Regions from separate parts of the Microbispora sp. NPDC046973 genome, predicted to be linked through region 4. Evidence: riboswitches for the same ligand, from Rfam matches in the RefSeq annotation. Region 4 holds a riboswitch; each other region holds the start of a gene.
What was found. A riboswitch is a leader RNA that binds a small molecule or an ion and turns the genes downstream of it on or off. The one in region 4 is predicted to bind cyclic di-AMP.
Positions count from the first base shown of each region.

Region 1: it holds a riboswitch for cyclic di-AMP, as region 4 does, so the genes downstream of both, ABZ860_RS02775 (C40 family peptidase) here and ABZ860_RS29025 (NlpC/P60 family protein) in region 4, are expected to answer to the same signal.
Region 2: it holds a riboswitch for cyclic di-AMP, as region 4 does, so the genes downstream of both, ABZ860_RS23265 (GH25 family lysozyme) here and ABZ860_RS29025 (NlpC/P60 family protein) in region 4, are expected to answer to the same signal.
Region 3: it holds a riboswitch for cyclic di-AMP, as region 4 does, so the genes downstream of both, ABZ860_RS41640 (hypothetical protein) here and ABZ860_RS29025 (NlpC/P60 family protein) in region 4, are expected to answer to the same signal.

Region 1 covers NZ_JBEYWQ010000001.1:565,906-568,097, forward strand. The annotation lists gene ABZ860_RS02770 (MarR family winged helix-turn-helix transcriptional regulator) at 1-379, shown strand, start outside; gene ABZ860_RS02775 (C40 family peptidase) at 469-972, opposite strand; cyclic di-AMP (ydaO/yuaA leader) riboswitch at 1,103-1,260, opposite strand; gene ABZ860_RS02780 (peptidase domain-containing ABC transporter) at 1,492-2,192, opposite strand, start outside.
Region 2 covers NZ_JBEYWQ010000012.1:242,543-244,734, forward strand. The annotation lists gene uppS (polyprenyl diphosphate synthase) at 1-661, opposite strand, end outside; cyclic di-AMP (ydaO/yuaA leader) riboswitch at 1,013-1,157, shown strand; gene ABZ860_RS23265 (GH25 family lysozyme) at 1,170-1,892, shown strand; gene secD (protein translocase subunit SecD) at 1,953-2,192, opposite strand, start outside.
Region 3 covers NZ_JBEYWQ010000056.1:3,769-5,960, forward strand. The annotation lists gene ABZ860_RS41640 (hypothetical protein) at 311-1,222, opposite strand; cyclic di-AMP (ydaO/yuaA leader) riboswitch at 1,257-1,395, opposite strand; gene galT (galactose-1-phosphate uridylyltransferase) at 1,466-2,192, opposite strand, start outside.
Region 4 covers NZ_JBEYWQ010000018.1:163,400-165,591, reverse strand. The annotation lists gene ABZ860_RS29030 (amino-acid N-acetyltransferase) at 1-313, opposite strand, end outside; cyclic di-AMP (ydaO/yuaA leader) riboswitch at 705-858, shown strand; gene ABZ860_RS29025 (NlpC/P60 family protein) at 924-1,967, shown strand; gene ABZ860_RS29020 (LuxR C-terminal-related transcriptional regulator) at 2,026-2,192, opposite strand, start outside.

The sequences.
Region 1 (2,192 bases), on a different contig from region 4:
ACAGGCTCAGTATCGGCAGCATCGGGCCCTGGAGAGCGGGCTGTCCGCGATCGGCGCGACGCTGGCCCAGTGGGATGCTCTTCGGGCGATCAGCCGTTCTCCCGGGGCGTCGGCCCGGGAGCTGGCCGTGGCGACCTTCCAGACCGAGCAGGCCTTCGGAACCCTCGCCGGTCGGCTGGTGGCCCAGGGGTGGATCGAGCGCCGGCCCGGGCGCGGCCGGCGCATCGAGCACCATCTCACCCCTTCCGGGGAGCGGGTCCTGGAAGCCGGGCACAGGGTCGCCGACGAGGTGCTCGCCAGGTGTTACACCGCGTTGTCGGACGGGGACCGCGGGACCCTGCTTGCCCTGCTCCAGCGCCTCATCGCAGAGGACGCGTAGTCTCCGGCCTCTGGCCGGCCCTCGGCGGGGATTTCCCGGGTGGCGCGCCCCCGGGACATCCCCGCCGAGGAGGTCTCCCCGGCCCGAGGTCAGACCCCGGGGCGTACGGCGGTGAGGAAGCTGCTCCTCCAGTAACCGTTGAGCCTGTCGACACTGACCACCGCGCCGCTGTGGGGAGCGCTGATCACCTTCTTGTGCCCTATGTACATGCCCACGTGGCCGCCGCCGCTGGTGAAGATGAGGTCGCCGGGCTTGAGGTGCGCCAGGGAGACCCTCTTCTTGACGGCATCGAGCATCGACCAGGTCGTGCGCGGGAGCTTGACGCCGGCCTTGCGCCAGGCGAACTGGACCAGCCCGGAGCAGTCGAACGCCCGTGGGCCCGTGGCGCCCCATACGTACGGATCGCCGAGGTGCTTCTTCGCCACCTTGATGGCGCGCTCGGCCTTCTCCTGCTGGAGGGCCGACTTGGTGAGCTTCGTGTTCGCGGAGTCGTCCGCCGTGGTCGCCGCCGGAGCCTCGCCGTTGTACGGGGTGGTCACCGTGACGGGGGGCTCGGGCGGGATGACCGCCGAGGCGGGGGGCGGGGCTGTCACCGTCCCCGACATGGCGGCCGCGGGGAGCGCGCTCAGGGCTCCCACGGAGGCGGTGAGCGCGGCGCTACTGAGAGTGACGCAGGCAATGCGGAGCAGAGTGGTGGAGTTGGCAGACAGGGGATCTCTCCCTAGGGTCTTCCGCTTGCGCCTACCGGGTTAGCTGACGGATTCGGGCGGGGAAGTCGCCCTACGGCGCTGGCGCGCCGATTCACCCCAGACCTTCGTCGAAGGTCGATTGGTTCCCCGGCTCCGAGCCTCCTTGCTGCACGGATTCGGCATCACCGGCGCCCAGGGGGGCGGAGAGGACGTGGCGACGGTGACAGTGGATGTTCGTTTTCGAACACGGCCTGGCCGGGTTCATAACGGCGGTGTCACGGGGACCCCGTCGTTGGGCAAGGAAACTACCAAGTAGCCACATATTGCCGCAAAGGGCATGAAAAGGGTAAAGATCACATAAAAAGGATTAAAAGGTAAAACCCGCAGGTCAGGCGGCCCTTGGAGGGGCAAATGTGGCGCTCGTCACACTCGCCGACGGCGTCCGGGTGCGGGGGCGGGCGCCATGGCCCCGCGTGCGCCTCGCGAAAGATCGGCCTGGGCGGCGAGGAGCTCGGCGTACTTGCCGGGCACGGCCATCAGCTGCTCGTGGGTGCCGCGTTGGACGATGCGTCCTGAGTCGAGGACCAGGATGAGGTCGGCGTCCCTGACTGTGCTGAGGCGGTGGGCGATGATGATTCTGGTCTGGGGGAGCCGGGCCAGGTTGGCCTCGATGGCGGCTTCGGTGGTGCTGTCGAGGTTGCTCGTGGCCTCGTCGAGCAGGAGCACTTTGGGCCGGGACAGTACGGCGCGGGCCAGGGCCAGGCGCTGCCGCTGGCCGCCGGACAGGCCGCCGCCCTCGGTCAGCATGGTCTCGTAGTTCATGGGCATGGCCATGATCTCGTCGTGCAGTGCGGCCAGTTCGGCCGCCGCGACGACGCGCTCCAGTGGGGCGTCGGGGTCGTTGAGTGCGATGTTCTCTCGTATGGTGCCGTTGAACAGGGACGGGTCCTGGGTGACGACGCCGAACTGGCGGCGCAGGGTGCGCAGGTTGAGCTCGCTCGCGGGGACGCCGTCGTAGCGGATCTCGCCCTCGACCGGGGTGTGCAGGGCCAGCAGAAGCCGGGCCAGCGTACTCTTGCCGGAGCCCGAGGCGCCGACCAGCGCGACCTTCTGGCCCGGGTGGA
Region 2 (2,192 bases), on a different contig from region 4:
GGTAGATCTCCAGGCATTCCCAGAAGTGCCCGGCCCGGAAGTCCGGCCACAGCACCTGGGGAAAGACCCATTCGGCGTAGGCCACCTGCCAGAGCATGAAGTTGGAGATGCGCTGCTCTCCGGAGGTGCGGATGACCAGGTCCACCTCCGGCATGTCGGGGTGGGGCAGACGGCGGGCGAAACTCTCCTCGGTGACCTGCTCGGGCGGCACCCCGTCGCGGATCAGCGACCGGGCGGCCTCGACGATGTCGCGGCGGCCGCCGTGATCGAACGCCACCGTCAACGTCATCCGCCGGTTGTCGCGGGTCAGCGCCATCAGGTCGGCGATGTCCCTGGCCAGCGCGGGCGGGATCCGCGGGTCGGCGACCCCGAGGAACCGGCAGCGGATTCCGCGTGTGTGCAGTGACAGTGCGTGCTTGCGGATCGCGCGCCGCACCAGTCGCAGCAGGAGGTCGACCTCGGCGGCCGGGCGCCGCCAGTTCTCGGTGGAGAAGGCGTACAGACTCAGCCACTCGACGCCCGCCGCATGGGCCGCCTCGATGACATCGATCACGGCGGCCTCGGCCGCCCGATGCCCCTCGGTGCGGGGCAGTGACCGCTGTGCGGCCCACCGGCCGTTCCCGTCCATGACGCACGCCACGTGACGGGGGATGCCTCTCACTCCGCCGTGAGGGCTGTCGGGCAGGCGGCGAGGACGCGGCGGAAGACTCCCATTCACACCCTTTCCGAGACCGTCGCGGGGTCTTAGGACCCCCTCGGCGACGACCCTGTCACAACACGTGTCCGAATGGATACTTACCGTTAGTAGCCACGGCCCTTACTTCGCGTGGAGAGGATCACGGGACTCGGCCCATGGCGGGGCGATCGGGGGTGGTAGCAGCCCAGGTAAAGACGTGTTTTGTACCGTTTACACCATTCTGGTGGTGTGTGTACCTTTAGGGGACACGGCATGGGTACCGGCCGACTTCCGCCGTCATATCCCTTGCCGTGTCGTTGCCCGGACCGCGCGGTGATCGCGCGGCCGCCGAATCCGCGTCACGTGGAGCCGGGGACCCACTCTCTCGGGGTGAATCGGCGCGCAGACCCCCAGATGCGCCCGTAGGGCACTTCCTGCCCGAACCCGTCAGCTAACCCGGTAGGCGGCATGGAAGCAAGGAGTCAACCCCGACATGTCCACCCATCGGCTCTCCCTCGGCAGCCTGCCCTCCCGCCGGCGTCTGCGTTCCACCCTCGTGGCGGCGACCCTCGCGGTCTCGGCCGCCACCGCCACCGTCACGGCGGCCGTCGCCCTGCCCGCTCCCGCCTACGCGAACCCGCACACGTACGGCCAGGACGTCTCCGGCTACGAGGCCGACCACGACTGGATGAACAGCCGCGCGCAGTTCGGCTTCATCAAGGCCACCGAGGGCACCTCCTGGGTCGACTCGTCCTTCCCCCGGCACTGGCAGGAGCTGGCCAAGAAGGGCATCGTCCGCGGCGTCTACCACTTCGCCCATCCCTCCAACGACCCCATCGCCGAGGCCGACCACTTCCTCAAGGTGGTGAACTCGCAGCCGAGCAAGCCGGGCGACATCCTGGTCCTCGACCTGGAGGCCACCGACGGCCAGTCCGTCGAGCACGTCAACACGTGGGCCAAGACCTGGCTGGAGTACGTGACGGCCAAGACCGGCACCAGGCCGATGTTCTACAGCGGCTGGAACTTCGCGGACAAGTACGGCCGCGGCCTCGGCCAGTACCCCCTCTGGGTGGCCCACTACAGCAAGGCCCCGGGCGACATCACGCCGCCCGCCGACTGGAAGTCCTGGGCGATCCACCAGTACACCGACTCGCCCATCGACCAGAACGTCTCCGCGCTGACGCCCGCCCAGTTGCGCGCGCTCGGACGGCCGTAGCGGCACGGCCCCGGGGCGGGGACGTCCCCGCCCCGGGGCCATGCCGGCGGATCGGGTCGGTCAGACCACCGCGCCGGAGCCGTCGCGCCGCGCGGGCCTGGCACGCGGGGCGGCGGGAGCCGGTGGCGGCTGGGTGTTGCGCCTCTCCAGCGCGATCGCCGCCGGCCCGGCCACGAACGACGACGACAGCGTCCCCACGACGATGCCGATCAGCAGGGCGACGGCGAAGTCGCGCAGCGAGTCGCCGCCGAACACCGCCAGCGCCGCCAGGATGAACAGCGCACCGAGCCCGGTGTTGAC
Region 3 (2,192 bases), on a different contig from region 4:
GCCACGCCATGAGACGCCTGCAAGCCGGCCTCACGAATAGGCTCACGATCACGCCGATGTGAGGAGAAGTTGCTGTACGGGCCTGCTGTACACGAGCACGCGGTGAGGAGCGCCGATGGCGACTGAGGGAGGTCTCGATCCGAGTCGCTTGCCGCGAGGTGCGACGGGGTTCCGAGATTTCAGATCCGAGCCGCTGCCCTTGACGGATGCGCGGGTCTTCGCCTCAGCCTGTTACGCGGCTGCTCGGCTTGTGCGCGGCAGGGTTCTGGAGATCAGGCAGCCGGAGGTCCCCGGTAGACGGCTTGCGGGCTCAGTACATCGAGATGTGCACGTGGTCGTAGTGGTTGGCGGTGATTCCGCCGCGGTCGGACATGGTCCGCCAGCCCGGATGGCCGAGGTTGTAGATGCGCTGCTGCCAGATCACGTACATCACGCCCAGCTTCGGCCCGTTCTTGATGGCCCAGGCGGCCAGGGTGTCGCCGAGGGCCTTCATTCCGGGAGAGGGCATGGCGCCGCCCGAGCTCATCATGAAGTCGCAGGCGCGTCCGAGAGGATGCTCGCCGCTGTTCTCCGCTCGGTAGCAGCCGACCGGAAATTGGAGGTCGAAGTGCTTTTCGACCTCCGTGCGCATGAACCGCATCCGGGGCGTGATGTTGTCGGAGCCGCTGGGCAGCTCAGGCGCCCACGACCCGCCCGCGCGCTTTCCCGGCGCGATCGGGATCAACGCGTCGAGCTTGTCCTTGATCTCGTCGATGAGATCCTCGGCGTCCTCGCGCTGCCCGGCGACCTCGGCGGCCTGCGCCTTGAGCTGTGCGGTCAGCGTCTTGGCTGCGTCCGCGGCCCGCTGCCGCTCGGCGCGGACCTGGTCGAAGTGCGCGAGCCTCGCGGCCTGCTCCTCCTTGAGCTGGTAGTTCAGCGCCGCGGTGTTCATGTCGGGCAGCGCCATCGCGCTCTCGGTCTGGTAGCGCAGCCCGGCCATCTGCCGTACGGCGTCGCTGGCGGACTCGAAGTCGGCCTCGGCCTTGGCCAGCCGGCCCCGGGCCGCCTGCTCCTCCACGCGGGCCTTGGCCAGGGCGACGCGTTTGGCGTTGTAGTCGCCGATCAGCCGGTCGACCTTCTTCCGCAGGTCCGACAGCTCCTTCTTGAGCTGCTTCTCCGTCGGTTTGGGATCGGCCGCACCGGGCGCGGCCGTGCCGAACACGAGGGCGGCGGAGGCGAGCACGCCGACAGCCAGGGGGAACGCGCGGGGCAGAGCCCACTCCTCTCCATCTGCCGACCGGGTTAGCTGACGGGTTCGGGCTGGAGGAGCCCGGGCAGGCCACTGCCTTGACCCCAGGTGCGTGATTGGGTCCCCGGCTCCCGGGCGGGGCGCCCGGGATTAGGCGTACCGGTTGTGACGGCCGGTGTCAGGGATACTAGTGGTAAAGAAACGGTGGCTGCCACCGAAGTCGCAACCAATCGGAGATCAAGCCGTTATCGCCTCGCGAAGCATCCGAGCGGCCTCCTCCGGCAGCACGTCGTTGACGAAGGCGCCCATGGCCGACTCCGATCCGGCCAGATACTTCAGCTTGTTCGGCGCGCGCCGGATGGTGAAGAGCTGCAGGTGGAGATAGGCGAGGTCGCGCCGGTGGCTGACCGGGGCCTGGTGCCAGGCCGCGACGTACGGCATGACGACGCCGAACAGCCCGTCCAGGCGGCGCAGCACCTCGATGTAGAGCGGCGCGAAGGCGGCGCGTTCCTCGGGCGACAGCGCGGGGATGTCGGGCACCTGGCGGTGCGGGTAGACGTGCACCTCGAACGGGTATCGCGCGGCGGCAGGGACGAAGGCCGTCCAGTGTTCGTTGGCGGCCACCACCCGGGGGCCCCTCCGCTCGGCGGCCAGGACGTCCGCGAACAGGTTGCCGCCCCGATGGCGGGCGGCGGCGTCCAGCATCTGCCGCGTACGCGGCGTGACGTACGGATAGGCGTAGATCTGCCCGTGGGGATGCGGCAGCGTGATGCCGATCTCGGCGCCGCGGTTCTCGAAGCAGAAGACCTGCTCCACGCCCGGCAGCGAGGACAGCTCGGCCGTGCGGTCGGCCCACGCCTCGACGACCAGCTCGGCCTGCTCGTCGCTCAGGGAGCTGAACGACGCGTCGTGGTCGGAGGTGAAGCAGACGACCTCGCAGCGCCCGATCCCCGGCCGCACCTCG
Region 4 (2,192 bases):
CGCCGACGATCCGATGGCCGATGCCTCCGCCGCGTGCCGCGGGATCCACGGCGACGGTCCTGATCTCGGCCAGGTCCTCCCACAGCACGTGCAGCGCGCCGCAGCCGACGACCTGCCCGTCCGCCTCGGCCACCCAGAACTCCTGGACGTCCTCGTACAGCGTGACCGTGCTCTTCTTGAGCAGGCGGGGACCGACGCCCGAATACGCGTCGACGAGGCGCCGGATCGCCCGGACGTCCGGCGTCCTGGCCCGGCGCACCGTCACGGCCGTGGCACCCGGCTCGCTGGATGTCTGCGCGGCGACCTGCTCCATGACCGGTCAGCCTAGCCGCAGCGCGGCCGATCCCACTCGGTCGGCACGGAGCCTCCCCACGGATAACGGTCATTCCCAAACGCCACACCCGACATGAGTCCTGACTATGCGTAGCCGTAAGGATACGGACGGATGCGCGGCGACACCCAAAGGGGGCTGTCCAGGTTCGTCCCACTTTTTTCACCAGCCCGAGCAGCACATCGAAACCCTCAGATCGCTCTAAACGCAGGTGAAGGCGGATAAATCACCACCGAGCTCGTGACCCGACCGTGATCGTTTGGTTGTCAAACGTAGACGGGTTTCGGAGTTCTGGTTGAGCAAGAACTCGCCGTGCACTATCGTCCAGCGACGATGCCGGTCATCGTGAGCGCTCACGGCGACCGGGCGCCGAATCTTCGAAGCACCGAGTGCGAAGGGGAGCCGGGGACCCAACTGCAGGATCAGGATCGGTTCGGTCTCGGATCTACAAGGGGTGAATCCGCCAAGGTAGGGCTACTCCGGCCCGAACCCGTCAGCTAACCCGGTAGGCGCTCAGAAGTGCCCCGCTGTACGGCCCGTCTCGACGACGGACGCGCCGCGGGGCACACGTGGGAGAGGAGCTCGGTTGCGCATGCGTGGAGGACGGCCGGCGGGCAGGCACGCCCGCGGCCGACGGTCCGGAGCCGGCACGGCCGGTCCGGGTGCCATCCGCCGCTTCGCGTTCGTCGGCGTCGCGATCACCGCGATCACGTTCGGCGCCCCGGTGGTCCGCGCCACCGCCGACCCCAAGCCGAGCCTCAAGGAGCTCACAGCTCAGGTCGAGGGCCTCTACACCGAGATCGAGACGCTCACCGAGCAGTACAACGGCGAGCGGGTGCGCCTGAAGGCGGCCGAGCGGTCCGCCGATCTCGCCAAGAAGAACCTCGCCAAGAGCGAGGCGGAGCTCGAGGTCCGCCGGCAGAAGGCGAGCGCCCTCGCGCAGCACTCCTACATGACCAACGGGCTCGGCAACGCGCTCGTGCTCATCGACAGCGACGCCGACCCCCGGCGATACCTGGACCAGGCCTCCACGACGTACGCGCTGGAGTTGCAGCAGAGCCAGGAGGTCGCCGAGGTCACCAAGGCCATGGACGCCGCCGCACGGGCCAGGGAGAGCGCCTCCGCCCGGCAGACCGAGGTCAAGAAGCTCCTCAGCGGCCTCGACTCGCGGCGCGACAAGATCACCAAGCTGATCAAGAAGACCGAGAGCAGCCTCTACCGGCAGGTCTCCCAGACAATCGGCAGCGAGACGCGCTCGAGGACGTCGTTCCCCATCATCGGCGACGGCAAGGCCGCCCAGGCGGCGCGCTGGGCCCTCAGGCAGCAGCTCAAGCCGTACGTGTGGGGCGCCGAGGGGCCGGGCTCCTTCGACTGCTCGGGCCTGGTCATGGCGGCCTACCAGTCCGTGGGCATCAGCCTGCCCCACTACACGGGCGACCAGTGGACGGCCGGCACGCACATCCCCCGTGACCAGCTCCGCCCCGGCGACCTGGTGTTCTTCTACTCCGACCTGCACCACGTGGGCATCTACATCGGCAACGGCTACATGATCCACGCGCCGCGCACGGGAGACGTCGTCCACATCGCGAGGATCGCCGGACGGCCGTTCGCGGGAGCGGTGCGCGTCGCCGACTGAGCCCTCCCTCGCCGGAGCCGGCTGGGCCCTTCCTCGCCGGAGGGCGTCGCGTTCGCGGTCAGATGAGGCGGCGGCGTGCCGCCCAGGCGACGGCCTCGATCGCGGTCGCCACGCCGATGCGGTCGCAGATGCACCGCAGCCGGCGCCGCACGGTGCGCCCGCTGACGTCGAGACTGCGGCCCACCCGGTCGGCGGTCACGCCCTTGGCCAGCTCCGCGAGGAGAA